2 regions of the Streptomyces sp. NPDC001787 genome follow, and region 2 is predicted to be linked to the other one. Evidence: predicted binding sites of a transcription regulator. Region 2 holds the regulator's gene; the other holds the start of a gene.
What was found. The regulator HspR, encoded in region 2, represses chaperone genes until heat shock. The targets are predictions, from matches to a motif close to TTGAGNNNNNNNNNCTCAA.
Positions count from the first base shown of each region.

Region 1: a site for HspR is predicted at 10,447-10,465, ahead of lon (endopeptidase La). Genes of this name have one in related genera too.

Region 1 covers NZ_JBEOZE010000002.1:21,765-36,324, forward strand. The annotation lists gene ABT170_RS02815 (FxsB family cyclophane-forming radical SAM/SPASM peptide maturase) at 1-289, shown strand, start outside; gene fxsT (FxSxx-COOH system tetratricopeptide repeat protein) at 358-3,339, shown strand; gene ABT170_RS02825 (multifunctional oxoglutarate decarboxylase/oxoglutarate dehydrogenase thiamine pyrophosphate-binding subunit/dihydrolipoyllysine-residue succinyltransferase subunit) at 3,419-7,225, opposite strand; gene ABT170_RS02830 (HAMP domain-containing sensor histidine kinase) at 7,484-8,560, opposite strand; gene ABT170_RS02835 (response regulator transcription factor) at 8,557-9,294, opposite strand; gene ABT170_RS02840 (spermidine synthase family protein) at 9,530-10,207, opposite strand; gene lon (endopeptidase La) at 10,488-12,908, shown strand; gene ABT170_RS02850 (polysaccharide deacetylase family protein) at 13,084-13,821, opposite strand; gene ABT170_RS02855 (lysozyme) at 14,023-14,560, opposite strand, start outside.
Region 2 covers NZ_JBEOZE010000003.1:11,877-26,436, reverse strand. The annotation lists partial or broken gene ABT170_RS05090 (helix-turn-helix domain-containing protein) at 676-1,046, opposite strand; tRNA gene ABT170_RS05085 (tRNA-Gly) at 1,429-1,502, opposite strand; gene dcd (dCTP deaminase) at 2,046-2,621, shown strand; gene ABT170_RS05075 (phosphoribosyltransferase) at 2,632-3,129, shown strand; gene ABT170_RS05070 (Yip1 family protein) at 3,216-4,172, opposite strand; gene ABT170_RS05065 (heterodisulfide reductase-related iron-sulfur binding cluster) at 4,584-6,851, opposite strand; gene ABT170_RS05060 (sugar transferase) at 6,933-7,667, opposite strand; gene dnaK (molecular chaperone DnaK) at 8,053-9,900, shown strand; gene grpE (nucleotide exchange factor GrpE) at 9,897-10,547, shown strand; gene dnaJ (molecular chaperone DnaJ) at 10,641-11,828, shown strand; gene ABT170_RS05040 (heat shock protein transcriptional repressor HspR) at 11,830-12,276, shown strand; gene ABT170_RS05035 (helix-turn-helix transcriptional regulator) at 12,375-13,376, opposite strand; gene ABT170_RS05030 (hypothetical protein) at 13,487-13,783, shown strand; gene ABT170_RS05025 (Rieske (2Fe-2S) protein) at 13,780-14,100, shown strand; gene ABT170_RS05020 (pyridoxamine 5'-phosphate oxidase family protein) at 14,209-14,560, opposite strand, start outside.

The sequences.
Region 1 (14,560 bases), on a different contig from region 2:
CCCCGAGACCGGCCTGGACGTCTTCGCCAACTCCTTCGACCAGGCGCTGCGCCACCCCGGAGTCGCGGCACGGCAGCTGGGTGAACAGGGGCTCGCGCCGGAGTGCCGGGGCTGCCCGGTGCTCCGGGTGTGCGGCGGCGGCAACTACGCGCACCGATACGCCCCGAACAGCGGCTTTCTGCACCCCAGCGTCTACTGTGCCGACCTCGAACACCTCATACGGCACATCGCCCGGCGCCTGTGTGACGCGGGAGACAATGGTCACTGTTCGCCAACCTGCCCTCACTGAGCGGAATCTGACGCACAATCGAAGAGCTTGCGCACAAAGTTGAACACTTGCGTCGAGGGAGTACCGGGATGACGGAGGATTCCGACCACGTCACGGTCGTGTTCGCGGGACAGAGTGAGTCCTGGGCCAAATGGGTGGAGGAGGAGTGCGAGACGGCGGGCATCGCCACGAACCTCGTCCGCTGGGACCCCCTGCGCAAGCCGCCGGAGGGCCGGGCCCTCACCGACCTGCTCGCCGCCCCCGGCCGGGTCCTGCTCGTGCTGGACGACTGGTACCTGCGCTTCGACGCGGGCCGCTACCGGGCCTGGGCCGATGTGCTCCGGCAGGTGCTCCCCGCCCACCGGGCACAGATCGCGGCCATCTCCGTCACCCCGCACAGCCTGCCAGAGGCGGCACGTGAGCTGGACCCCGTCGGCCTCTACGGGGTGGGGCGCGAGGAGGCCAAGCAGCGCCTGCTGACCGCCTGCGGGCTCGTCCTGGACCAGCACTCCGGGGTCGACCTCGACCGGGGGCTGCGCTTCCCGGACGAGCCGCCGCCCGTGTCCAACGTGGAGCGCCGCAACCGCCGCTTCACCGGTCGCCGCCAGGTCCTGGACCGGGTGCACCGGCTGCTGAACGACCGTACGGCGCCGGCCGCGCAGACCGCCCCCGCGCCGGTGGCGGTGCACGGAGCGGGCGGAATCGGCAAGACCGAGGTGGCGCGGGAGTACGCGCACCGTTACGCCGGCGAGTACGACGCCATCTGGTGGATCAGGGCCCACACCCCGCTCATGGCGCGCGAGGACTTCGCCGCGCTGGCCAAGGAGCTGCGCACCGGGGACGGCGACGAACTGCGCGGGCTCATCGCCGCCGCCCAGCGCCGCCTCGCCGCGTCACGGCAGCGCTGGCTCATCGTGTTCGACGGGGCGGACAGCCCGGACGAGCTGGCCGGACTGCTGCCCAGGGGCCCCGGCCACGTACTGATCACCACGCGCGACACCTCCTGGTCCTCCCACGGGGCGGAGCTCGTCGAACTGCCCCGCTTCGAACGCGAGGAGAGCATCGCCTTCGCCTGCCGCCGGGCGCCGAGGATCACCGAGGAGGACGCCGACCGGCTGGCCGACGTGGTCGAGGACCTGCCGATCCTCATCGACCAGATGGCCGCCTGGCTGGAGGCGTATCCCCTCACCGACGTCGCCCGCTACGTCCAGGACATCCGCGAGGGCGACCCCAACATCCTGGACGTCATGCCGTCCGGCGGCGAGGCGCAGCGGTTCCAGGCCGTGTGGTCCACCACGCTGAACACCCTCGGCGAGGACGCGCCGCAGGCCCATGAACTCCTCAAGCTGCTGGCCCACTTCTCCGCCGACACCGTGCCGGTCCGGCTGCTCCGGTCGGCCAGGGCCTCCGACCTGCCCAGCCATCTGGCGCGCCTGGTCAGCGAACCCAGCAACTGGAACTCGGCCCTGCGCAGGCTCTCCGAGACCACGTCCATGCGGCTGGAGTACGAGACGGGCCCCCAGGACGACATCCTCACCGTGGGCACCCTGCGCATGCACCGGCTCTTCCACCGCTTCGTCCGCAGCACCCTGTCGGCCCGCGACCGCAAGCAGGCGTCCGAGACCGCCTGCCGGGTCCTGGTCGCCGCCGACCCCCGGGACCCGACGTCCCCCCGCCACTGGCAGCGCTACGCCGATCTGATCCCCCATCTGGAACCCTCGGGCGCGCTGGAGTCGGCCGACGAGGACGTACGGAGCCTCGTCCTCAACTGCGTCGAGTACCTCCGGATGCGGGGCGAGTACGGCGACGGCTGGACGATCACCAGGAAGGCGCTGGACCACTGGCGGGCCGACTCGGGCCCCACCGACCGCACCGTCCTGGTCGCCACCCACCAGTACGCCAACATGCTGCGCAGGCTGGGGCGTTACGCCGATGCCGAGGGCGTCGGACGCGACATCCTCGACCGGCTCTCCGCGGACCCGGACGTGCAGGACATCGAGCTGCTGCGGGCCATGAACGGCCTCGGCGGCACACTGACGGCCCTCGGGCGGTACGACGAGGCGCGGTCCCTCTACGAGGACGCCACGGCCCGCGCGGTGCGCAGGCTCGGGGACAGCACTGTGCCGCGCACCCTCGCCATCCGCAGCAACCTCGCCCAGGCCATCGCCCTTCAGGGGCGGTACGCGGAGTCCCTGGACCAGCACCGGGCGATCCTGGAGGCACGCGTGGGGCTGCTCGGCCCCCGTAACGCCCTCACCCTGCTGTCCGCCCTGTACACCGCCTGGACCCTGCGCCTGCTGGGCCGCTACCGCGAGGCGCTCGTGATCCAGGAGCGCAACACCTGGCTGCACGGCCAAGTGCTCGACCGGGAGCACTCCCAGACCCTCCAGGCCCAGCACAACCTCGCCCTGTGCCGGCGCAGGGAGGGCGATCTGGAGTACGCCCACGCCATGATGCGCCGGGTCCGCGACAAGGTGACCGGCCGCCGGGGCGGACACCACCCCGAGACGCTGCTGATCTCCACCGACTACGCCATGCTGCTGCGGGAGATGGGCCGGTTCGACGAGGCGCTGGAGATCGCCGAGTCGACCGCCCGGCTGTACGCCACCCAGCTCGGCGAGGACCACCCCTACGCGATCGGCAGCCGGGCCAACCGCGGTGTCGTCCTGCGCGATCTGGGCTATCACAGCTCCGCCCTGGCGATCGGCGAGGAGACGACGGAGGGCATGGCACGCGTGCTCGGCGAGGACCACCCCTGGAGCATCGGCTGCGCCCTGAACGCGACCGCCGCACGGGCGGCGACGGGCGACCCGCAGGGCGCGGTGGACCTCGGCCGCGCCGCGCTGGGACGGGCCCGCGTGGGGGTCGGGCTCGGGCACGCCCTCACGGTCGGCCTGGAGGTGGGGCTGGCCCTGGACCTGCGGGCGGCGGGCCGGACGGAGGAGGCCGCAAAGCTGGCCGAGGAGACACTGGGCCGGCTCATTGCCTCCCTCGGGCGGACACACCGCACGGTGCGCGCGGTGGCCGCGGGGGAGCGCCCGTACTGGGACTTCGAGCCCCAGCCGATCTGATTCCGTACCGCACAACGGGCTCCGGCCCCCGCCGATGTGTATCGGCGGGGGCCGGAGCCCGTGACGGTGGTGCCGCTGATCAGGCCTCGAAGACCTCGGCGACCAGCTGGGCCTGCTCGGCCTGGTGGCGCTTGGCCGAGCCGACCGCCGGGGACGAGCCGTGCGGCCGCGAGATGCGGCGCAGGCGCTCACCGTGCGGGATGTCGGCGCCGACGGCCAGGTCCAGGTGGTCGATCAGGTTGAGCGCGATGAACGGCCACGCGCCCTGGTTCGCCGGCTCCTCCTGGGCCCAGAGGTACTTCTCGGCGTTCGGGTACTTGGCGATCTCGGCCTGGAGCTCCGCACCCGGCAGCGGGTACAGGCGCTCCAGCCGGATGATGGCCGTCTCCGTGTCGCCGCGCTTCTCCCGCTCGGCGTCCAGGTCGTAGTACAGCTTGCCCGCGCAGAAGACGACCTTGCGGACGTCCTCGGGCTTGACCGACGCGTCGCCGATCACCGGACGGAAACCGCCGGTGGTGAACTCCTCGATCTTCGACGCCGCGGCCTTCAGACGCAGCATCGACTTCGGGGTGAAGACGATCAGCGGCTTGTGGTGCGGGTTGTGCACCTGCCAGCGCAGCAGGTGGAAGTAGTTCGACGGCAGGGTCGGCATCGCGACCGTCATGTTGTCCTGCGCGCACATCTGGAGGAAGCGCTCCGGGCGGGCGGACGAGTGGTCCGGGCCCTGGCCCTCGTAGCCGTGCGGCAGCAGCAGCGTGACGCCGGAGGTCTGGCCCCACTTCTGCTCGGCCGAGGAGATGAACTCGTCCACGACGGTCTGCGCGCCGTTGACGAAGTCACCGAACTGGGCCTCCCAGACGACCAGCGACTCGGGACGGGCCAGCGAGTAGCCGTACTCGAAGCCCATTGCCGCGTACTCGGAGAGCAGCGAGTCGTAGACGTTGTACCGGGCCTGGTCGTCGGTGAGGTACAGCAGCGGGGTGTAGTCCTCGCCCGTCACCTGGTCGACCAGCACCGCGTGGCGCTGCCCGAACGTGCCGCGGCGGGTGTCCTGGCCGGCGAGCCGGACCGGGGTGCCCTCCATCAGCAGCGAACCGATGGCGAGCGTCTCGCCCATGCCCCAGTCGATCGTGCCGTTCTCCACCGAGGCCGCGCGACGCTGCATCTGCGGCATCAGGCGGGGGTGGACGGTGATCTGCTCGGGGATGTTGACCTGGGACTCGGCGATCCGCTTGACGACCTCGGCGGAGACCGCCGTGTCGACGGCCACCGGGAACGCGGCCTGCGGCTCCGGGACGTGCGGGGCGGGCGGCTGCGAGGTGGCCTCGCGGACCTCCGCGAAGACCTTCTCCAGCTGGCCCTGGAAGTCCTGGAGCGCCTGCTCCGCCTCTTCCAGCGTGATGTCGCCGCGACCGATGAGGGACTCGGTGTAGAGCTTGCGCACCGAGCGCTTCTTGTCGATCAGCGTGTACATCTGCGGGTTGGTGAACTCCGGGTTGTCGCCCTCGTTGTGACCGCGGCGGCGGTAGCAGATGAGGTCGATCACGACGTCCTTGTTGAACGCCTGCCGGAACTCGAAGGCGAGCCGCGCCACGCGGACCACGGCCTCCGGGTCGTCGCCGTTGACGTGGATGATCGGTGCCTCGATCATGCGCGCCACGTCGGTGGCGTACATCGAGGAGCGCGAGGACTCCGGGGCGGCGGTGAAGCCGACCTGGTTGTTGATCACCACGTGCACGGTGCCGCCGGTGCGGTAGCCGCGCAGCTGCGACATGTTGAGCGTCTCGGCGACGACGCCCTGGCCCGCGAAGGCCGCGTCGCCGTGGAGCGCGACGGGCAGGACGGTGAAGTCCGTGCCGCCCTTGTTGATGATGTCCTGCTTGGCGCGGGCGATGCCCTCCAGGACCGGGTCGACCGCCTCCAGGTGGGAGGGGTTGGCGGCCAGCGAGACCTTGATCTGCTCGCCGTCCAGACCGGTGAAGGTGCCCTCGGCGCCCAGGTGGTACTTGACGTCGCCGGAGCCGTGCATGGAGCGCGGGTCGAGGTTGCCCTCGAACTCGCGGAAGATCTGAGCGTACGACTTGCCGACGATGTTCGCCAGCACGTTCAGCCGGCCGCGGTGGGCCATGCCGATGACGACCTCGTCGAGGCGGGCCTCGGCGGCGGAGTCGATGACCGCGTCGAGCAGCGGGATGACGGACTCGCCGCCCTCCAGCGAGAACCGCTTCTGGCCGACGTACTTGGTCTGCAGGAACGTCTCGAACGCCTCGGCGGCGTTCAGCCGGCGCAGGATGCGCAGCTGCTCCTCGCGCTCGGGCTGCTGGGCGCGCGGGCGCTCGACCCGGTCCTGGAGCCACTTGCGCTGCTTCGGGTCCTGGATGTGCATGAACTCGATGCCGGTGGTGCGGCAGTACGACTCGCGCAGCACTCCGAGGATGTCGCGGAGCTTCATCATCGACTTGCCGGCGAAGCCGCCGACCGCGAAGTCCCGCTCCAGGTCCCACAGGGTGAGGCCGTGCTCGGTGATGTCGAGGTCGGGGTGCTTGCGCTGGCGGTACTCCAGCGGGTCGGTGTCGGCCATGACGTGGCCGCGGACCCGGTAGGAGTGGATGAGCTCGAAGACGCGGGCGGCCTTGGTGACGTCGCTGTCGTGCGAGGCGTCGATGTCCGTGAGCCAGCGGACCGGCTCGTAGGGGATGCGCAGCGCCTTGAAGATCTCGTCGTAGAACTCGTTCTGGCCGAGCAGCAGCTGGCTCAGGACGCGCAGGAACTCGCCGGAGGCGGCACCCTGGATGACCCGGTGGTCGTACGTCGAGGTCAGCGTCATGACCTTCGAGATACCGAGCTTGTTGAGGGTGTCCTGCGAGGTGCCCTGGAACTCCGCCGGGTAGTCCATCGCGCCGACGCCCATGATGAGGCCCTGACCGGGCATCAGGCGGGGCACGGAGTGGACGGTGCCGATGCCGCCGGGGTTGGTCAGCGAGGCGGTGACCCCGGTGAAGTCGTCCATGCCGAGCTTGCCGATGCGGGCGCGCCGGACGATGTCCTCGTACGCCTGCCAGAACTCGAAGAAGTTGAGCGTCTCGGCCTTCTTGATGGCCGCGACGACGAGCTGGCGGTCACCGTTGGGCTTCACCAGGTCGATGGCCAGGCCGAGGTTGATGTGCTCCGGCTTGACCAGGGTCGGCTTGCCGTCCTTGACCGTGAAGGAGTGGTTCATCGACGGCATGGCCTTGAGGGCCTGCACCATCGCGTACCCGATGAGGTGCGTGAAGGAGATCTTCCCGCCGCGGGCGCGCTTGAGGTGGTTGTTGATGACGATGCGGTTGTCGAAGAGCAGCTTCACCGGGACGGCGCGGACGGACGTGGCCGTCGGCAGCTCCAGCGAGGCGTTCATGTTCTTCGCGACCGCGGCGGAGGGGCCGCGCAGCGTCACGTACTCCGGACCCTCCGGGGCCTCGGTCGCCTCGGCGGCCTTGGCCGGGGCCGCGGCGGGCTTCGCCGGAGCGGCCTTCGCCGGGGCTGCCGGAGCAGCGGCGGCGGGGGCGGCCTTCGCGGGCGCCGGAGCGGCGGCGGGCTGGACCGGGGCGGCGGGCGCGGCGGCCGGAGCCGGTGCCGCGGGCTGGGCCGGGGGGGTGGCGACCGGGGCCGGGGTCACCGCGGCCGCGACGTCGGGAAGGGGCTTGTCCGCCGTGCCGGAGGTACCCGGCTTGTAGTCGGCGAAGAAGTCCCACCAGGCACGGTCGACCGAACTGGGGTCCTGGAGGTACTGCTGATAGATCTCGTCGACGAGCCACTCATTGGGGCCGAAGGCCGCGGCCGGGTTCCCACCCGGGCTGGCTTGGTCGGTCGAGATGCTTGAGTTACTGGGGGACTGAGACGACACGGCGGCAACCGCCCTCTTCCGCTTCACAAGGTGATGGACAGCGGAAATCAAGGCTACGCCTCCTTGGCCATTCCTTGCAGACCGGGCCGGTCTTCGTCGTGCAAGTCACATCGGAAGGCGGGTTTCGGCACAGGAAATGGCGGGAAACAACCTGGGTTCCGCCGCACTTCGGGTACGCAGAGCCGTGGGTACGGCCACCCGACCGTATCCCCTTTATGGAGGACACGGAGAACGTGCCCTTCCGGTTCGAACCCTATGTCAACCGCGCGGCTGGGACATTCCCGGAAGGGTGACCTGGATACGGCAGCCGCGTGATGATTCGGCCACCCCGATCCGGCCCCCGTGCAGATCCACCGCCCAGCGGGCGATGGCCAGCCCCAGACCCGTACCGCCGTCGCTGCCCGGTCCGTGCGGGGACGGCGCCTGCCCCCGGTTGAACCGCTCGAAGACCCGGTGGCGCTCGGCCTCCGGGATGCCCGGACCCTCGTCCATGACCTCCAGCTCCAGCGACTCGGGATGCGCCCCGCGGCGCGCCAGCACCGTGACCCGGCCGTGCGGCGGGCTGTGCTTGACCGCGTTGTCGATGAGGTTGGCGACCACCTGGTGCAGCCGCTCCGCGTCCGCGTGCGCCGTCAGCTCGGGCGGTGACACATCCAGATGCAGATGGACGTCCGTACGGGAGTGATTGCCGGAGCCGGAGGAGAGCCGGCGCTGCGAGGCGGCCAGATTGGCCTCCTTCAGCACTCCCGACAGATACGGCCACACCTCGAAGCGGCGGGCCTTGAGCGCCACCACCCCGTTGTCCAGGCGGGAGAGGTCGAGCAGGGTCTCCACCAGCCTGCCGAGCCGTTCGGTCTGCTTCAGGGCCGTGCGCATCGTCTCGGGGTCGGCCGGTGACACCCCGTCCACGACGTTCTCCAGCACGGCTCTCAGCGCCGCGATGGGAGTGCGCAGCTCATGGGAGACATTGGCGACCAGCTCCTTGCGATGCCGGTCCTCCGCCTCCAGATCGTCCGCCATCCGGTTGATCGTCTGGGCCAGGTCGCCCAGCTCGTCCCGCCGCCCGGCGCCGCTGACCCGGCCGGTGTAGTCGCCGTGCGAGATCGACCGGGCCACCGCTCTCATCTCGTCCAGCGGCGCGGTCAGACCGTGCGCCACGAACTGGGTGATCAGCAGTGTGGCGATCACCGAGAACACCGTGATGAACCGGAATTCGGTCCGGGTGCGCAGGGCGACGATGAGGAGCCCCGTCGTGATGAACACCGACACCACGACGAGGGTGCCGAGCTTGGCCTTGATCGAGAAGGGCCGTAGTCCCGCCCCTGGCCGGGTCATGGCGCGGGGGTCTCCAGGGCGTAGCCGACGCCGTGCACGGTACGGATCCGCTCGGCGCCGATCTTCCGGCGCAGTGCCTTGATGTGGCTGTCGACCGTACGGGTGCCCGAGGCGTCCGCCCAGTCCCACACCTCCGCCAGCAGCTGCTCACGGGAGAGCACCGCACGCGGGGTGTTGGCCAGGCAGACCAGCAGATCGAACTCCGTCGGCGTCAGGTGCACGTCCTCGGTGCGCACCCGGACCCGGCGCTGCGCGTGGTCGATCTCCAGCTCGCCCAGGCGCAGGATGCCGCTGCGCGGGGTGACCGCGGCCAGCGCCGCACGCTCCACCCGGCGCAGCAGGACGTGCACCCGGGCCGCCAGCTCGCGCATGGAGAACGGTTTGGTCATGTAGTCGTCGGCGCCGACGCCGAGCCCGACCAGCATGTCGGTCTCGTCGTCGCGTGCCGTCAGCATCAGCACCGGCACCGGGCGCTGGGCCTGCACCCGACGGCAGACCTCCAGCCCGTCGAAGCCGGGAAGCATGATGTCGAGCACCATCAGATCGGGCTGCCAGGCCTCGGCCGCGTCCACGGCCGCGGGCCCGTCCAGTGCGGTCTGCACCAGGAAGCCCTCGGCCCGCAGCCGGGCGGAAATGGCGTCGACGATCGTGGGGTCGTCCTCGACCACCAGCACCCGGCGCTGAGCCCCTGGGGTGGCCGCGACGCCGTTGTGGGTGGTGTGTGTCTGTTCCATCGCCCCGCCCCTGCCCGTTTCTCACGGGGGTCATACCCCCGCAAGGCACGGTCTTCGCTCGTGGATTTCGTGGGTGATCCCTTGTACCGCTCAGCAGCGTAAAGGCAGCGGACGGCTCCCGGCTACGCAGGGTGTTGTCACGCATCGACGAGTTGGGGCCCGCGGGGAGGCGGATCGTCGGCCTTGTACCGGATGCCCGGGGGCGCGGCGTGGCCCCGGGTGCCGGACGGGGGGATCAGTCCGTCCGGAGTGCGAGATGGACCACGTCCGGTACACCTCGGGCAACGGCTACCTCTTCCGTCCTTACCGCACTGAACCCGGCATTCCGCAAAGCCTGTTCGAAGGCGTGCGACGGCTGCGCGGACCACACGGCGAGCACACCGCCCGTGGTCAGACGCGCGCGGCAGTCCGCGAGACCGGCGGGGGAGTAGAGGTTCCCGTTGTCGTCCGTGACGGTCCAGTCGGGCCCGTTGTCGATGTCCAGGCACAGAGCGTCGTAACGCTCCGTGGTCGTCCGCAGGTGTGCGACCAGGTCCGTGTGCAGGATCTCGGTCCGCGCGTCGGCCAGCGCCTCGCCGGAGATCCGGTCCAGCGGCCCCTCCCGGTGCCAGTCGACGATCGCCTGTTCCCGCTCGACGACGACGATCCGCCCCCAGCGCTCCTCGGCGGCGGCCCGCGCCAGGGAGAACCCGACCCCGAGTCCGCCGATGAGGACGGCGGGACCGGGCCGGCCGGCCGGGAGCGCGGCGAGCGCCGCGTCGATCAGGAGCCGCTCGGACCGCCCGTCCGAGGTGTCCATCAGGAAACAGCCGTTGGCGATGATCTCGAAGTCCTCCCCGCGCTCACGCAGGACGACCTCGCCGAAAGGTCCTTCGCGTCGGTCGAGCGTGACGGGGCTGGTGCTGGCGGACATGACGTGGCTCTCCGGTCTCCGGTGGCGGTGGACGATGTCCCGCCATCCTGGCCCGCCGGACCCGGCCGGGGCCAACGCTTTGGCACATCCGGCCCGGTGGGGGGCGGTTCACGGAAGGCGGGAGCGGCTGCCGGTGTTGCACCCGGTGCGGAGGCGCGGAGCGGTGGGCGCGGGGGCCGGGCGGTGGGTGATCGCTCAGAGCGAACACGGGGTGGGGAACAATCAGCCGCTCAGGAGCATTGAGTCGACATAGCTCAACTTGCCTGCCGAAGGGGAGATCATGACTACGGAGTCCAAGGCGTTCACAACGATCGACCTGCCCGTGCTGCCGCTCGACGACGAAGTCGTACTGCCCGGAATGGTGGTGCCGCTGGATCTTTCGGACACGGAGGTACGGGCCGCCGTCGAGGCCGCGCAGGCCGCCGCGCGTGCCGGTGACGGCAAGCCCGAGGTGCTGCTGGTGCCACGGATCGACGGGACGTACACGGGGACCGGTGTCCTCGGCACCGTCGAGCAGGTCGGACGCCTCTCGGACGGCGACCCGGGCGCGCTCATCCGGGCCCGTGACCGGGTGCGGATCGGCGCCGGGACCAGTGGGCCCGGCGGGGCGCTGTGGGTGGAGGGGACCCGGATCGACGTGGTCGTTCCCGATCCGCTGCCCGGTGCCGCCGCGGAGCTGGTCAAGGAGTACAAGGCGCTCGCCACCAGCTGGCTGAAGAAGCGCGGCGCCTGGCAGGTCGTGGACCGGGTCCAGCAGATCGAGGACATCTCCGCGCTGGCCGACAACTCCGGATACTCGCCCTTCCTGACCACCGCGCAGAAGGTGCGGCTGCTGGAGACCGTGGACGCGGTCGCCCGGCTGAAGCTCGCCATCCAGTGGCTCGGCGAACACCTCGCCGAGCAGGACGTCGCCGAGTCGATCGCCAAGGACGTCCAGGAGGGCGTCGACAAGCAGCAGCGCGAATTCCTGCTGCGGCGCCAGCTCGACGCCGTGCGCAAGGAGCTCTCCGAGCTCAACGGCGACCCGGAGGACGAGTCCGACGACTACCGGGCCCGGGTCGAGGCCGCCGATCTTCCCGGGCACGTCCGGGAGGCCGCGCTCAAGGAGGTCGAGAAGCTGGAGCGCTCCTCCGACCAGAGCCCGGAGGGTTCCTGGATCAGGACGTGGCTGGACACCGTTCTCGAACTGCCCTGGACCGAGCGGACCGAGGACGCCTACGACATCCGCGGCGCGCGGGAGATCCTGGACGCCGAGCACGCCGGTCTGGCCGACGTGAAGGAACGGATCACCGAGTACCTCGCGGTGCGCAAGCGGCGTGCCGACCGCGGCCTCGGGGTCGTCGGCGGGCGGCGCGGCGGCGCGGTGCTGGCACTCGTCGGCCCGCCCGGAGTGGGCAAGACCTCGCTCGGCGAGTCCGTCGCGCACGCCATGGGCCGCAAGTTCGTCCGTGTCGCGCTCGGCGGTGTCCGGGACGAGGCGGAGATCAGGGGCCACCGGCGTACGTACGTGGGCGCGCTCCCCGGACGTATCGTGCGGGCCATCAAGGAGGCCGGTTCGATGAACCCGGTCGTCCTGCTCGACGAGATCGACAAGGTCGGCTCGGACTTCCGGGGCGACCCGGCCGCCGCCCTGCTCGAAGTCCTGGACCCGGCCCAGAACCACACCTTCCGCGACCACTACCTGGAGGTCGAGCTCGACCTCAGCGACGTGGTGTTCCTGGCGACGGCCAATGTGCTGGAGGCCATCCCGGAGGCACTGCTGGACCGTATGGAGCTGGTCCGGCTCGACGGCTACACCGAGGACGAGAAGGTCGTCATCGCCCGCGACCACCTGCTCCCGCGCCAGCTGGAGCGGGCCGGTCTGGAGAAGGACGAGGTCGGCCTCGACGAGTCCGCGCTGCGCAAGCTGGCGGGGGAGTACACCCGCGAGGCGGGCGTACGGAACCTGGAGAGGGCCGTCGCCAGGCTGCTCCGCAAGGTGGCGGCCCAGCACGAACTGGGCGACCGGGAGCTGCCGTTCACGGTGTCCGAGGAGGATCTGCGAGGCCTGATCGGACGGCCGCACCACGTTCCCGAGTCCGCCCAGGACCCGGCCGAGCGCCGTACGGCGGTGCCGGGCGTGGCCACCGGTCTCGCGGTCACCGGGGCCGGCGGGGACGTGCTGTTCGTGGAGGCGTCGCTGGCCGACCCGGAGACCGGGGCGTCCGGACTGACCCTCACCGGCCAGCTCGGCGACGTGATGAAGGAGTCGGCGCAGATCGCGCTGAGCTTCCTGCGGTCGCACGGCGCGGAGCTGGAACTGCCGGTCGCGGACCTCAAGGACCGCGGCGCGCACATCCACTTCCCGGCGGGCGCCGTCCCCAAGGACGGGCCCAGCGCCGGTATCACCATGACGACGGCGCTGGCCTCCCTGCTCTCGGGACGCCTGGTCCGTACAGACGTGGCGATGACCGGCGAGGTGTCGCTGACCGGGCGGGTGCTGCCGATCGGCGGACTGAAGCAGAAGCTGCTGGCGGCCCATCGCGCGGGCATCACCACCGTGGTGATCCCCAAGCGGAACGAGGCCGACCTGGACGACGTCCCGGCCGAGGTCCTCGACACGCTGGACGTGCACCCGGTCACCGATGTCCGCCAGGTGCTGGAGATCGCCCTCGCCCCGGCCTCGGCCGGGGTGCGGGAGAGGATCCCGGCCGCGGCCTGACTGTCACGGCGTGACGGGCGTGGCACCAGGTGCGCGGCCGGTACGGACGGCCCGCCCACCCGAGTCGACGGGGGGCGGGCCGTTCCGCGTACGGGAGGGGCCGAGGCCGACCGGATCCGGGGCAAAGGCCCTCCGGATCCGGGGCACGGGCCCGCTCGGGCGGCGACCGGACCGGTCAGGGGCGGTAGATGGTGCCCGGTACCGGCGTGGCGGGTGCCATCAGCTCGGGGACCGTCACGAAGGTGTAGCCCTTCTTCTGGAGCGCGTCGATGATCCCCGGCACCGCGGGCACCGTGCCCTTGTAGATGTCATGGAGCAGGATGATGCCGTCCTTGCCCGCCTGGTCGAGTATCCGCTTCTTGATCAGCGCGGAGTCGTTCGTCGAGTAGTCCTTGGCCGTGGCGCTCCACAGGATCTGCGAGAGCCCGAGGTCCCTGCTGATGTCGGAGACGGTGTCGTCGGTGCGGCCCTGCGGCGGACGCATCAGCCGGGGCTTCTTCCCGGTGATCTTCGCGATGGCGTCCTGGGTCTTCTTCAGCTCGGCCCGTATCTCGTCGGGCTTCTTGTCCGTGAGGATCTCGTGCGACCAGGTGTGATTGGCCACCTCGTGGCCCTCGTCCTGGATGCGCCGCACGGTGTCGGGGTGCTTGAGCACGTGGTTCTTGCCCAGCAGGAAGAAGGTGGCGTGGACCTTCTTCTCCTTGAGGATGTCCAGGAGACGTGGGGTGTCCTTCGCCGGGCCCGCGTCGAAGGTGAGCGCTATGCACTTGGCCTTGCGGCAGTCCACCGGGCCGAACGAGCCCTTGGCGTCGGAGGCGGCGTCCTGACGTGCCGAGCCCGGGGCCGTCGTCTCCATGGAGCAGCCGCTCAAGGTGAGCGTGAGCGCGGTCACAAGGGTGGCGGCCAACCCCATACCGAACGACTTCGTCTTCCTGGGCAAGGCAGGTCACTCCTCCGTGGTTGGTTCCGCACATCCGTGCGGCACGGCGAGGACTATACATAGCGCGTATACGCGTGGTTCATAGTGGGGGTCCGGGCGCGGCGCGACGCCCCGGCGACGCCTGCTCGTCACCGGGGCGCGGTCGTGCGGAGTCGCCGCGTGCGCGACCGGGGGTCAGCCGTTGGCCAGCGCCTGCACGCGGTCCAGGGCGCCGTTGAAGCGGTTGTGGTCGCCGACCGTCGGGCCGGACGAGGTGTACTGCCACATCGTGTAGAAGCCCCAGCCGGCCGGGAGTTCACCGACGGTCGAGTTGTAGCGGGCCACCCAGAGCGGGTTGGTGGCGCCGAAGCTCGCGTTGTTGCCCGTGCAGTCCTTCCACCAGCTGGTCGCGGTGTAGATCACCGGGTCCCGTCCGGTGCGTGCCCGGTAGGTGTTCACGAAGTCACGTATCCAGGCGACCATGCCCGCCTGGGACAGGCCGTAGCACTGGGCTCCGTACGGGTTCCACTCGATGTCCAGCGCCCCGGGCAGGGTCTTGCCGTCCCGGGACCAGCCGCCCCCGTTGTCCACGAAGTAGTTCGCCTGGGCGGCGCCGCTGGTCGTGTTCGGGGTGGCGAAGTGGTACGAACCCCGGATCATGCCGACGTTGTACGAGCCGTTGTACTGCTGGGCGAAGTCCTCGTTCTTGTAGTACGTGCCCTCGGTGGCCTTG
Region 2 (14,560 bases):
TCCTCCGGCTCCGTCAGCACCTCATGGAGGAGTGTGTCCGCTGTCGGGGAGAGGGTGAAGCGGTGCTCGCGCGGCTCGTGGCTCTGGCGGTCGGTGACCTGGTAGATCTCGTGGAGCCGGTGCAGGGGCGGGATGCCCGCCTCGACCGACGTACCGCATCCGATCTCCACCTGGAACGGTCGCATGTCCGCAAGGACGGACAGGTCCGGCACGCGGGTCGGCGTGCCAGGGTGGTCTTTGAACCGGATTCCGGTGGAGAGCACGTTCCATGGCAGTTGTCGGACAGCGGGCGGCGGCGCGTAGGACACAGAGGCGATCTGCACGTCCAGGCTCCGGTAGCCGACTGGGAGGGTGCGGCCCGCAGCGGCGTCCTGGGGGTGGACGTCGTGCTCGGTGATCCGGCACTTCAGATCCCGCCGTGTCCATAAGAATCCACCGGGTGCCTGCTTCCAGCCGCCGGTGGCGAGCGAATCCCACAGGGCGTCGTGGTGCGCGTCGATCTCGTCGGCCGGGGCGGATGCGGAGTGATAGAGGTACAGGTCGGTCAAGCCGATGGCCGGCGCAGCCGTGGTGGGCACCAGGCCGTACCGGTAGCGGTAGTGGATGATCCGCCGCCGTGCGTCGTCGGAGGCCGCCCAGCCGGACTGGCCAGCGGTGGCCTTCTCCTGGGTGCGGCGCCAGATGCCTTCCTCGATGTAGCGGGGGCGGTCGGCGTCGCCGAAGTGCGGGCCTCGGAGCCCCGTCGAAGACGGGGACGAGGTCGTAGCGGCGCAGCTCGCGCAGGATCGACGAGGCGGCAACCTGCCACTGGTTGTCGTCGGGGGAGCTGCTGTACGGGCGCCCGATCAGGTCGTTCGGATGGACGTGCAGCTCTGCGGCCACCTGGTTGAGCAGCCCGCCCCGGTCCAGCTCGATCAGGCCACGTTCCATCTTCGACACCCAGCCCTGCGACTTCCCCAGGGCCGTCGCCAGGTCGGCCTGCGGCATACCCAACCGCAGCCTCGCCCTGCGGACGCGCTTGCCGATCTCCGCGGCGCCTCCAGCATCAGGACACCTCCCGGCCGCCGGACGATCCGGCGCGATCGCCGGTCCGTCCGTACAGAGTTCGTCTCCAGCACGGTACCCATGACGCGGCTTGCGCGTGGGGCGAGCTGCCGCCTGCGCCGCCCGGACCGTCCACCCCACGGGCTGTCGCGGCGCTGATCGCGCAGGGATGCAACGTGTCCGCACCGTGCATGTGACGCGGGCCATTTGAAGTTGATGTCGGGATAGGGCGCTCAACGACGGTGCTCTCGCCGTCGGGGCGCCATACGCGCCATTGGTGCAGGTCGGAAAGGCCCCGGGCCCTTATGGCACGCCAATGGCACGCGTCATGAAATTGGTCTAGACAACAAACAGGCCCCAGTCATTTGACCAGGGCCTTCATCATGGAGCGGGTGACGAGAATCGAACTCGCGCTCTGAGCTTGGGAAGCTCATGTTCTACCATTAAACTACACCCGCGAAGCGCGCCGATCATCGGCGATGCATCGTCGCACACTGTACCCCATGGCAGGCCCCCGGCGTATTCGTCGTGGGGCCGGTCGTCGTTTCCGGGGGTGGGGAGGGGTGGATGCGGTTGTGAGGGGCGGGAGTTGGGGGCGTAGCGTGGGTTGTCGGAGTGCCGCCTGGAGTGGCGTCCTGTTCATCCCCTAATGTGGCGTTTTCGTCCAAGGGTTGGTTGGGGAAGGGACTTGATGGAGTCGATGGAGCGCACCGTCGTCCGCTGTGCCGAAGGGCACGTTTTTGCTACCTCGTCGTTCCCGATGCAGCAGCTCGGGGCCGGCCGGATCGGTCCGGGGCGGCTGATCCGGTGTCCGCGTTGTGCCCGGTTGAGGCATGCGGTGCCGGTGGTGTTCGAGGAGCGGTAGGAGCGGGGCAGGCCCGGTTTCCGGGGGCGGCGCTCGGGGTTTCCGGGGTGTCGTCGAGCGGTCCGGGGAGTGGTTCGGCAGGCGCGCGGGGCGGTCCGGTTGGGGCGGGCTCGCGCGTTCTGCGTATCCTCGGGACGTGCTTCTCTCAGACAAGGACATCCGGGCCGAGATCGACGCCGGGCGGGTCCGCATTGATCCGTTCGACCCGTCGATGGTGCAGCCATCGAGCATCGACGTGCGGCTGGACCGCTACTTCCGGGTGTTCGAGAACCACCGCTATCCGCATATCGACCCCGCCATCGAGCAGGTCGACCTGACGCGTACGGTCGAGCCGGAGGGGGATGAGGCGTTCATCCTGCACCCCGGTGAATTCGTGCTCGCCTCGACGTACGAGGTGATCTCGCTTCCCGACGATCTCGCGTCGCGGCTGGAGGGCAAGAGTTCGCTGGGGCGGCTCGGGCTCGTGACGCATTCGACGGCCGGGTTCATCGACCCGGGGTTCTCGGGGCATGTGACCCTGGAGCTCTCGAATCTCGCGACGCTGCCGATAAAGCTCTGGCCGGGAATGAAGATCGGTCAGCTGTGCATGTTCCGGCTGAGTTCGCCCTCCGAGTTCCCGTACGGATCCGAGCGGTACGGATCGCGTTACCAGGGGCAGCGCGGACCGACCGCCTCCCGGTCGTACATGAATTTCCATCGGACCCAGGTGTGAGGGCGGATCGATGAGCGAGGCGCGGGAGAACCTGACGTACGAGGGCTTCGGGCTCGCCGTGCGCGAGCTGGCGCAGACGGTGGCCGACGACGGGTACGAGCCCGATGTGGTGCTGAGCATCGCCCGGGGCGGGGTGTTCGTCGCGGGCGGGCTCGCGTACGCGCTCGACTGCAAGAACATCCACCTGGTGAACGTGGAGTTCTACACGGGCGTGGGCACCACGCTGGAAATGCCCGTCATGCTGGCGCCCGTTCCGAATGCCATCGATTTCTCGGACAAGAAGGTCCTGATCGCCGATGACGTCGCCGATACGGGCAAGACGCTGAAGCTGGTCCGGGACTTCTGCATCGACCATGTCGCCGAGGTGCGCAGCGCGGTCATCTACGAGAAGTCGCACTCGCTCGTGAAATGCGAGTACGTGTGGAAGAAGACCGATCAGTGGATCAACTTCCCGTGGAGTGTGGAGAAGCCCGTCGTACGCCGTGACGGGCAGGTCCTCGACGCCTGAGGGCATCCCCCGGATCGGGGGCGGATATCGAAGAACCCCCGGAGCGCACCGCGCTCCGGGGGTTCTTCGTGTGGTGCCCGGTCAGGTCAGATCGTGCCGAGCTTGATGATCGACAGCAGCGCGATCAGCTGGATCGCCGAGGCGCCCAGCGCCTTCGGCCACGGCAGGTCGTGCGACTTGCTCACCATCGACGTGAACAGTGCTCCGGCCGCCAGCCAGGTGATCCATCCGATCACCTGCACCAGGGAGTTCTCACCGCCCAGGAAGAGGGCGAAGAGCAGGCGCGGGGCGTCCGTGACCGACATGATCAGCATCGAGAGGCCCACGGTCGGCTGCCAGGAGCCGTTGCCGCCCAGCTGGCGCGCCAGGGTGTGGGTGACCGCGCCGAGGACCAGGCCGCCGATGACGAAGCCGATGCCGGTGATGATGACGTACGGGACGGCCGTGGAGATCGTCGCGTTGATCGCCTCGTCGCGCGCCTGGTCGAAGCCGAAGATCGCGAGCAGCCCGTACAGGAACGTGACGATGAGCGCCGGGCCCCACACCGGGTAGTCGCGCATCTGCCAGAACGTCGGCCCCGGTCGCATCACCATGCCGGTGAGCAGGTCCTTCCAGGGCAGGCGCGGGCCTGCGGGCTGGGCGGGGGCCTGGCCGGCCCCGTAGGCGCCGGCGTCGTTGTAGGGGTCCTCGTTGATGCTGAACGCCTGCGTGTGACCCGGGCTGTTGGCGTACGGGTCCTGGTGCGGGGGTTCCTGGTACGGGTCGCCGAAGTACTCGGGCTCGCCGTGTCCGTGGGCGCCGTTGCCGGGGCCGCCCTGCTGTCCGTGTCCGCCGCCGTACCCGCCGCCGCCCTGTCCGCCGTTGTACGGGGCACCCTGGGGTGCTCCGTACGGCGGTGCGCCGTTGCCCCCTGCGGGGGGCCACGGCTGACGGCCGTACGGCGGCTGTGGTGCCTGCCCTCCGTACGGCTGTTGCTGCGGGTGCTGCTGCGGTTGCTGCGGCGTGCGGTTGTCCCGGCCGCGTCCGATCCTGAATCCAGCCACGGAATCGAACGTACCTGGTCCGGGTGGGTGTGGTGAGGGGGCCCGGCGAACCCGCCCGCCTTTGCGGCCGAGCTGTGACATCCCCTAAGGGAGTCCTGGGGGGACAGCTGGGGGGTCTTTGGGGGCCGCCGGGAGGTGTGGGAGGGAGCCGGCAGGGCAGCGACGGGGCCGTCGAGAACGTGATCCCGGGCGGCCGGGCTGCCCCGGCGCGGCCCGGCCGCCCCGGGGCACAGGACGCCGCAGTTCGCCGACCGCCGACCGCGTACCTGGTCCGGCTCAGCCCCCGGCCGCCCGTACGCGAGGCCGCCCGTACGCGCGGGCTGCTCCCGTACGTGGAAGCTCCCGCACGCGAAAGCGGCCGGTCCTGCCCCCGAGGCAGGTCCGGCCGCTCGCGTACGCCGACGGGTTCGGCTACTTCGCCGGTTCGGGCTCCGGCGCGTCCACCGTCTCCGGCTCGCCCTCCGGGTCCGCCGGTGTCTTCACGGACTCCAGCAGGAGCTGCGAGACGTCGACCACCTGGATCGACTCCTTGGCCTTGCCGTCGTTCTTCTTGCCGTTGACCGAGTCGGTCAGCATGACGAGGCAGAACGGGCAGGCGGTGGAGACGATGTCCGGGTTGAGGGAGAGGGCTTCCTCGACGCGCTCGTTGTTGATGCGCTTGCCGATCCGCTCCTCCATCCACATCCGGGCACCGCCGGCGCCGCAGCAGAAGCCGCGCTCCTTGTGGCGGTGCATCTCCTCGTTCCGCAGACCCGGGACCTTGGCGATGATCTCGCGCGGCGGCGTGTAGATCTTGTTGTGACGGCCCAGGTAGCAGGGGTCGTGATACGTGATCAGGCCCTCGACCGGGGTCACCGGGATCAGCTTGCCCTCGTCCACCAAGTGCTGGAGCAGCTGCGTGTGGTGGATGACCTCGTACTCGCCGCCGAGCTGCGGGTACTCGTTGGCGATGGTGTTGAAGCAGTGCGGGCAGGTCGCGACGATCTTCTTGGAGGACTTCGGCTTCCTGGTCGCCTCGTCCTCGTCGTCCTCGCCGAACGCCATGTTCAGCATCGCCACGTTCTCCTGGCCGAGCTGCTGGAACAGCGGCTCGTTGCCCAGGCGGCGGGCCGAGTCACCCGTGCACTTCTCGTCGCCGCCCATGATCGCGAACTTCACGCCCGCGATGTGGAGCAGTTCCGCGAAGGCCTTCGTCGTCTTCTTGGCACGGTCCTCCAGCGCGCCCGCGCAGCCGACCCAGTACAGGTACTCGATCTCGCTGAGGTCCTCGACGTCCTTGCCGACGATCGGGACCTCGAAGTCGACCTCCTTGGTCCACTCGACGCGCTGCTTCTTGGCGAGGCCCCAGGGGTTGCCCTTCTTCTCCAGGTTCTTGAGCATCGTGCCCGCCTCGGACGGGAACGCGGACTCGATCATCACCTGGTAGCGGCGCATGTCGACGATGTGGTCGATGTGCTCGATGTCGACCGGGCACTGCTCCACGCACGCACCGCAGGTGGTGCAGGACCACAGCACGTCCGGGTCGATGACGCCGTTCTCCTCGGCGGTGCCGATGAGGGGGCGCTCGGCCTCCGCGAGGGCGGCCGCCGGAACGTCCTTCAGCTGCTCCGCGGACGCCTTCTCGTTGCCCTCCATGTCCTTGCCGCCACCGGCGAGCAGGTAGGGGGCCTTGGCGTGCGCGTGGTCGCGCAGCGACATGATCAGGAGCTTCGGGGAGAGCGGCTTGCCGGTGTTCCAGGCGGGGCACTGCGACTGGCAGCGGCCGCACTCGGTGCACGTGGAGAAGTCGAGAATGCCCTTCCAGGAGAACTGCTCGACCTGCGAGACACCGAAGACGTCGTCCTCGCCCGGGTCCTCGAAGTCGATCTCCTTGCCGCCGCTCGTCATCGGCTGGAGCGCGCCGAGGGCGACCTCGCCGTCGGCGTTCCGCTTGAACCAGATGTTCGGGAAGCCGAGGAAGCGGTGCCAGGCCACACCCATGTTGGTGTTGAGCGAGACAGTGATCATCCAGATCAGCGAGGTGCCGATCTTGATCATCGCGGTGAAGTAGATGAGGTTCTGGAGCGTGCCGAGCGCCATCCCCTTGAAGGCGAGCACCAGGGGGTACGAGACGAAGTACGCGGCCTCGTAGCCCTCGACGTGGTGGATCGCGCCCTCAAGGCCGCGCAGGACCAGGATCGCCAGGCCGATGACGAGGATGACGTACTCGACGAAGTACGCCTGCCAGGCCTTGGAGCCCGCGAAGCGCGACTTGCGGCCGGCCCGGGAGGGCAGGTTCAGCAGCCGGATCGCCATCAGCGTGACGATCCCGGCGACCGTCATCAGCCCGATGAACTCGATGTACATCTCGAACGGCAGCCAGCCGCCGATGACGGGCAGCACCCAGTCCGCCTGGAAGAGCTGTCCGTACGCCTGGAGCAGCGTCGGCGGCAGGGTCAGGAAGCCGATGGCGACGAACCAGTGCGCGAAGCCGACGATGCCCCACCGGTTCATCCGGGTGTGGCCGAGGAACTCCTTGACCAGGGTGATCGTGCGCTGTTTGGGGTCGTCGGTGCGGCTGCCCGCGGGTACCGGTTGTCCGAGGCGGACGAAACGGTAGATCTGCGCGACGGCTCGGGCGAGGAGCGCGACGCCGACGACGGTCAGCACCAGCGACACGATGATCGCGGCGAGTTGCATGTGGGGGCTCCTCGGGCCTGCGAGGGTGGGATCCGACACTACTAAGCAGTAACTTAATCAGTCTGTGCTGACACTACCCACTTATTCCGCGGCTCTGTAGCCGGACAAGCGGTGATCTGTGTCGCTCAGGTGTGCCTTGCCGCGCCGGGCGGACCGGCGGAGCGCCGCACGCAGCGGACGGTGTACGGACTCGGCCAGAACGGCGAGGTCGAGCACCGTTCCCCGGTGCTCGGCGTAGTGCTGGTCGAGCAGTGCGGGTTCGTCCCAGGGCATCCCGGACCGGGCCCGCACCTGGGCCAAGCCTGTCAGGCCCGGTCGCAGCTCATGACGCCAGTACCTGGCTCCGGTGATTCCGGCCCCCGGGTCGCCCGGTGCCAGCGGTGCGGGACCCACGAGGGAGAGGTCTCCCCGTACGACGTGGGGCAGCCGGGAGAGCAGGTCGAGCCGGAGCCGGCGGGTGCGCAGGGAGCGCAGTTCGAAGGGCCGGCCGTGCAGCCCGATCCGGGTCCGGCGCTCCAGTACGCCGCCGGACCGGTGTTTCACCGCGAGTGCGAGGGTGCCCGCGGCGAGGGCCGGGGCTGCCAGGATCAGGAGGGCCGAGCCGAGGATCAGGTCCAGCACCCGTTTGGCCGTCACGCGGGAGGTGAAGCGGTGTGCCGCGTCCGCCGTCGTGTGTGCCGCCGCGCGCGCGGCCGTACGCAGTGGGGTGCGCGGTGCGAGCGCGCCGGGCCGGTACGGGCTCCGCCGGCTCCGCTGTCGCTGCTGCTGTCGCCGCTGCCTCTGCTGCCTCACGCGCCGCTGTTCCGCGTCCTGCATCGCGCCCACCCGGGGTTCGAGGTCCGATGGTGTGCCGGTTATGACCGGCTCACGGCATTTTGTGACAGAACGATCCCACGGTGGGATGGTGGGTGGGGGGTGCGCCGGGGTGTGGCGCGGCCTCCCGTGCGGGTGCGCTGCGTGCGGTCCGCGGTGGCGGGTGCGGCGCGTGTTGCGGGGTGCCGGGCGGGTCAAGGGGGGTGCCGAGGCCTTCTGTGGCGCGCGCCGAGGTCGTGTGCGGCGAGGGTCGCGACCTGGAAAGCCCTGGTCGTCATGGGTGTGAGCACTTAAGTTGAGTCCAGCCGACTCAGGTCTGTTGACTCTGGGGCGGGAGTCATGCATTCTTGAGTCAGATCCACTCAAGTAGTCAGTTGGAGGAATTGAAATGGCACGTGCGGTCGGCATCGACCTGGGCACGACTAACTCCGTCGTCAGCGTTCTCGAAGGCGGCGAGCCCACCGTCATCACCAACGCCGAAGGCGCCAGGACCACGCCGTCCGTCGTCGCCTTCGCCAAGAACGGCGAGGTGCTCGTCGGCGAGGTCGCCAAGCGCCAGGCGGTCACCAACGTCGACAGGACCATCCGCTCCGTCAAGCGCCACATGGGCACTGACTGGAAGATCGACCTGGACGGCAAGAGCTTCAACCCGCAGCAGATGAGCGCCTTCATCCTGCAGAAGCTGAAGCGGGACGCCGAGTCCTACCTGGGCGAGAAGGTGACCGACGCGGTCATCACCGTCCCGGCGTACTTCAACGACTCCGAGCGTCAGGCGACGAAGGAGGCCGGCGAGATCGCGGGCCTGAACGTCCTGCGTATCGTCAACGAGCCGACGGCCGCCGCTCTGGCGTACGGCCTCGACAAGGACGACCAGACGATCCTCGTCTTCGACCTCGGCGGCGGCACCTTCGACGTGTCGCTCCTGGAGATCGGTGACGGCGTCGTCGAGGTGAAGGCCACCAACGGTGACAACCACCTCGGTGGTGACGACTGGGACCAGCGCGTCGTCGACTACCTGGTGAAGCAGTTCGCCAACGGTCACGGCGTGGACCTGTCCAAGGACAAGATGGCTCTCCAGCGTCTCCGCGAGGCCGCGGAGAAGGCGAAGATCGAGCTCTCGTCCTCGACCGAGACCACGATCAACCTGCCCTACATCACGGCGTCCGCCGAGGGCCCGCTGCACCTGGACGAGAAGCTCACGCGCGCCCAGTTCCAGCAGCTGACCGCCGACCTGCTGGACCGCTGCAAGACGCCGTTCCACAACGTCATCAAGGACGCGGGCATCGCGCTCTCCGAGATCGACCACGTCGTTCTCGTCGGTGGCTCGACCCGTATGCCGGCCGTCGCCGAGCTCGTCAAGGAGCTGACCGGTGGCCAGGAGGCCAACAAGGGCGTGAACCCGGACGAGGTCGTCGCCATCGGCGCCTCGCTCCAGGCCGGTGTCCTCAAGGGCGAGGTCAAGGACGTCCTGCTGCTCGACGTCACCCCGCTGTCCCTGGGTATCGAGACCAAGGGCGGCATCATGACGAAGCTCATCGAGCGCAACACGACCATCCCGACCAAGCGCTCCGAGATCTTCACGACGGCCGAGGACAACCAGCCGTCCGTGCAGATCCAGGTCTACCAGGGCGAGCGCGAGATCGCGGCGTACAACAAGAAGCTCGGAATGTTCGAGCTCACCGGTCTGCCGCCGGCCCCGCGCGGGGTGCCGCAGATCGAGGTCGCCTTCGACATCGACGCCAACGGCATCATGCACGTCGCTGCCAAGGACCTCGGCACCGGCAAGGAGCAGAAGATGACCGTCACCGGTGGCTCCTCGCTGCCGAAGGACGAGGTCAACCGGATGCGCGAAGAGGCCGAGCAGTACGCCGACGAGGACCACCGTCGTCGTGAGGCCGCCGAGTCCCGCAACCAGGGCGAGCAGCTCGTCTACCAGACGGAGAAGTTCCTCAAGGACAACGAGGACAAGGTCCCCGGTGATGTGAAGACGGAGGTGGAGACCGCGCTCGGCGAGCTGAAGGAGAAGCTCAAGGGCGAGGACACCGCCGAGATCCGTACCGCCACCGAGAAGGTCGCGGCCGTCTCCCAGAAGCTGGGCCAGGCCATGTACGCCAACGCCGAGGCCGGTGCGACGCCGGGCGCCGACGCGCCGGGCGACAGTGCCAAGGCCGATGACGATGTCGTCGACGCGGAGATCGTGGACGACGAGAAGGACACGAAGGGCGGTGCGGCGTGACCGAGGAGACCCCGGGCTTCGACGAGAAGCCCGACGTCCCCTCCGGCGCCACCTCCGACGACGCCGAGCCGAAGGCCGCCGCTCCCTCCGAGGAGGAGGCGGCGGCCCCGGCCGGGGACGCTAACCAGACAGCGGGCCTGACGGCTCAGCTGGACCAGGCCCGTTCGGCACTCGCCGAGCGCACGGCCGACCTCCAGCGGCTCCAGGCCGAGTATCAGAACTACCGCCGCCGCGTGGAGCGGGACCGGGTCACGGTCAAGGAGATCGCCTCGGCGAACCTCCTGTCCGAGCTGCTGCCCGTGCTCGACGACGTCGGCCGCGCACGGGAGCACGGTGAGCTGGTCGGCGGCTTCAAGTCGGTGGCCGAATCGCTGGAGACGACCGTCGCGAAGCTGGGCCTCCAGCAGTTCGGCAAGGAGGGCGAGCCCTTCGACCCGACGATCCACGAGGCCCTGATGCACAGCTATGCGCCGGACGTCACCGAGACGACCTGCGTGGCGATCCTTCAGCCGGGGTATCGCATCGGCGAGCGCACCATCCGCCCCGCGCGGGTGGCCGTCGCCGAGCCGCAGCCGGGCGCCACGCCCGCGGCGGCGAAGGAAGAGAAGGCAGATGACGAGGAGAGCGGTGGCACCGAGGAGGTCTGACATTCCGTCCGACCATCCCGGTGTGTACCGCCCGGCCCAGCGACCGGCCCACAGGCCGGTCGCTCGGCCGATCGTCCGGAAGGAGGGACGTCGATGAGCACGAAGGACTTCGTCGAGAAGGACTACTACAAGGTCCTCGGCGTCCCCAAGGACGCCACCGACGCCGAGATCAAGAAGGCGTACCGCAAACTCGCCCGCGAGTTCCACCCGGACGCCAACAAGGGTGACGCGAAGGCCGAGTCGCGCTTCAAGGAGATCTCCGAGGCGAACGACGTCCTCGGTGACACCAAGAAGCGCAAGGAGTACGACGAGGCGCGCGCCCTCTTCGGCAACGGTGGCTTCCGGGCCGGTCCCGGTGGCGCGGGAGGCAACTTCAACTTCGACCTGGGCGACCTCTTCGGTGGCACCCAGGGCGGTGGTCAGGGCGGCGGGGCCGGTGGATTCGGCGGCGGTGGCGGTCTGGGCGACGTCTTCGGCGGCCTGTTCAACCGGGGCGGTGCGGGGACGCGTGTGCAGCCGCGCCGCGGTCAGGACATCGAGTCCGAGGTGACGCTCAGCTTCACCGAGGCGGTCGACGGGGCCACGGTCCCGCTGAGGATGTCCAGCCAGGCGCCCTGCAAGGCGTGTTCGGGCACCGGCGACAAGAACGGCACCCCGAGGGTCTGCCCGACCTGTGTCGGCACCGGCCAGGTCTCGCGCGGCAGCGGCGGCGGCTTCTCGCTCACCGACCCCTGTGTGGACTGCAAGGGCCGGGGCCTCATCGCCCAGGACCCCTGCGAGGTCTGCAAGGGCAGCGGGCGGGCGAAGTCGGCCCGCACCATGCAGGTCAGGATTCCCGCGGGCGTCCTCGACGGCCAGCGGATCCGGCTGCGCGGCAAGGGCGGAGCGGGGGAGCGCGGCGGTCCGGCCGGCGACCTCTATGTCGTCGTCCACGTCGACGCCCACCCGGTCTTCGGCCGCAAGGGGGACAACCTCACCATCACCGTGCCCGTCACCTTCCCGGAGGCGGCGCTCGGCGGCGAGGTGAAGGTGCCCACGCTCGGCGGGCCCGCGGTCACCCTGAAGCTCCCGGCAGGCACCCCCAACGGACGTACGATGCGCGCCCGCGGCAAGGGCGCCGTACGCAAGGACGGCACCCGCGGCGACCTGCTGGTCACCGTCGAGGTGGACGTGCCCAAGGACCTCGCGCAAGAGGCCGAGGACGCGCTGGAGGCCTACCGGAAGGCGACCGCGGACCAGGACCCGCGGGCGGAGCTGTTCCAGGCTGCGAAGGGAGCTTGAGATGGACGGCCGGCGACGTAACCCGTACCAGTTGACCGATGAATCACCGGTGTATGTGATCTCGATCGCGGCGCAGCTCTCGGGTCTGCACCCGCAGACGCTGCGTCAGTACGACCGTCTCGGCCTCGTCTCCCCGGACCGTACGGCCGGGCGCGGCAGACGCTATTCGGCCCGTGACATCGAGCTGCTGCGCACCGTGCAGCAGCTGTCGCAGGACGAGGGCATCAACCTGGCGGGCATCAAGCGCATCATCGAGCTGGAGAACCAGGTCGCCGCGCTCCAGCAGCGCGTCGCCGAGCTCTCGGCGGCGGTGGACGGCGCGGCGGTGGCCATGCAGCAGCGCGAGGCGCAGGTGCATGCCTCGTACCGCCGTGATCTGGTCCCGTACCAGGATGTGCAGCACACCAGCGCGCTGGTCGTCTGGCGGCCGAAGAAGCCGAAGGACTGAGGCGGGCGACGGACGCGTACGCGGCGTCCGGGTCCGGCCCGCAGGGCCCGTCTTCCGGGAGTTCGTTCCGGGGGCGGGCCCTGTCGCGTCCGGGGCGGTCAGGAGTCCTGGTCGAGGATTCCGGACCGGGCGATGAGATAACCGAGCTGGGCCCGGCTGCTGCTGCCCAGCGCGGTGGAGAGTTTGGCGACGTGCGCCCGGCAGGTGCGGACGTTCATGCCCAGCCGCCGGGCGATGGAGTCGTCCACATGGCCCTCGACGAGGAGCTGGGCGATGGAGCGCTGGACGCCGCTGATTCCCTTGGGCGTCGGCTCGTACTTGACTTCCTCCCGCAGCGGCGCGGCCTGGTTCCACAGCTGCTCGAAGACCTTGACGAGGTACTGCACGAGCCCGGGGTGGCGCAGTTCGAGCGCCACCCGGCGGTCGTCCGTGGCGGGGATGAACGCGACGGTGTGATCGAAGATCATCAGACGCTCGATCAGCTCTTCGAGGGTGCGGATCTCGACCTTGCCCGCCGTCATGCGGTCCGCGTACGTCAGGGTTCCGTGGCTGTGCCGGATGGTGTGCTGGTAGAGCGAGCGCATGCCGACACCGCGCTCGGTGAGCATGTTGCCGCGCTCCACGGCGATGTTGAGGGTGCCCTCGCTGCGCCCGCCGCCGGGCTGGATGGTCAGTACCTCCGACCGGCATTCGGCCATGGCGAGCTCGATGGAGGCGTTGATCCGGTCCTTGCCCTCAAGCACGGTGATCGCGTGCGTGGTGGGCGTCTGGGCACTGATCGCCATGAACGGTTCGAAGGTGTCGCTGAGCTCGACCGAGAGCTGTCTTCGAGCCTGGATCTCCCGTTCGATCGGGTAGAGCCGTTGTGTCAGTGCGGCGGACGGAGGTACCGGCCGGAGCCAGGCGTCATCGGCCGGATCCGGGTGAAGCAGGGCGAATTCGAGCAGACAGGGCGCTGACCCCACCTCGGAACGGGCTATCTTGCCCACGCTCAGGGCGCTGGCGTAGAGCCGTATCCCCTCCTCGCACAAGGCGGTGACAGAGTGGGGATGTGTCGCATTTGTGCTATTTGTTATCAATTCTCCACCCCCCAGGAACATGAAACTACAGGAACATGATGCATCGATCCTGTGGCATTGACGTGCCTGAATGAGCCATCGTCTTGTCATGCGGGGGAGAGGAAACCTTGGAAGTGAGGACGAAGCCGACTATGGGTAGCAAAATGCTTCGCTCGGCGCTTGCCGCGGCCTTCTCCGCCGGGCTGGCGCTCGGAGCGGTCAGTATCCAGGACCTGGTCTGGGACAGTGCGCCCACCGGAGCGACCGGCACGCAGGTGCGGGCCGTTCCCCCGCCGGACCTGGTGTGGGACATCGCGCCGGTCGGAACGCCGGCGGCGCGGACTCTGGCAGCGCCTCCGCCGGACCTGGTGTGGGACACCGCGCCGGCCGGAGTGAAGGCGTCCGACCTGGTGTGGGACATCGCGCCGCGAGTGACGGCAGAGGCATGAGCATCCCCCCGGATGACCGCACCTTCCGGCGGGAGATGGCCACGGCCTACCGCTCAGGGTGGCATTTCATCGATCTGCTCACGGCACTCCCCCGCCGTGGCGATTCGTTGATGGTCACCCTGTTCGGAGAGCCGATCGTCGTCGTGCTGGAGGAGGACGAGGGTGTCCGTGCCTATCGGTGTCTCCGCCGCCCCCGCGGCGCTCCGCAGCCGGTCCGCTGCGCCGTGCGCTACGGCATGATTTTCGTCAATCTCGACCAGCGGGACCATGAGCTGTTCGAGCCAGAAACCATCTCCGCCACCCCCCGCAGTGCCTGAGCGATTCCCCCGTCGTTCCTTGTCGCTCAGGTACTTCCCCCACACAGCGGCGCCACCGTGACCTGAACGCGGTGGCGCCGTTGTGCTGTTCCGCCGCGGCCGGGCGGATCACGCCCTGCCGAGCGCCCGGTCCACGGCGATCTCGATGACGACCCGGTCCGGGCTGGGCTTGGGTGTGCGCCCGTAGCGGTCCGTGTAGCGGCGTACGGCGTCGTCCACGATGTCCGACTCCGGGCGGATCATCGCGTGGCCCTCCAGCGTCGCCCAGCGGGCCCGGTGCATCTGGCAGGCCGCGACCCGTGCCCCGTCCGGGCCCGCGGCGATGATGTTGGCGACCTTGCGGCTGTTCTTGTTGGTGATCACGCGGGCGATCCCGGCCTCGGCGTCGTACGTCACGCCGACCGGCACCACGTGCGGTGTGCCGTCCGGGCGGAGCGTGGTCAGGGTGCAGAGGTGGTAC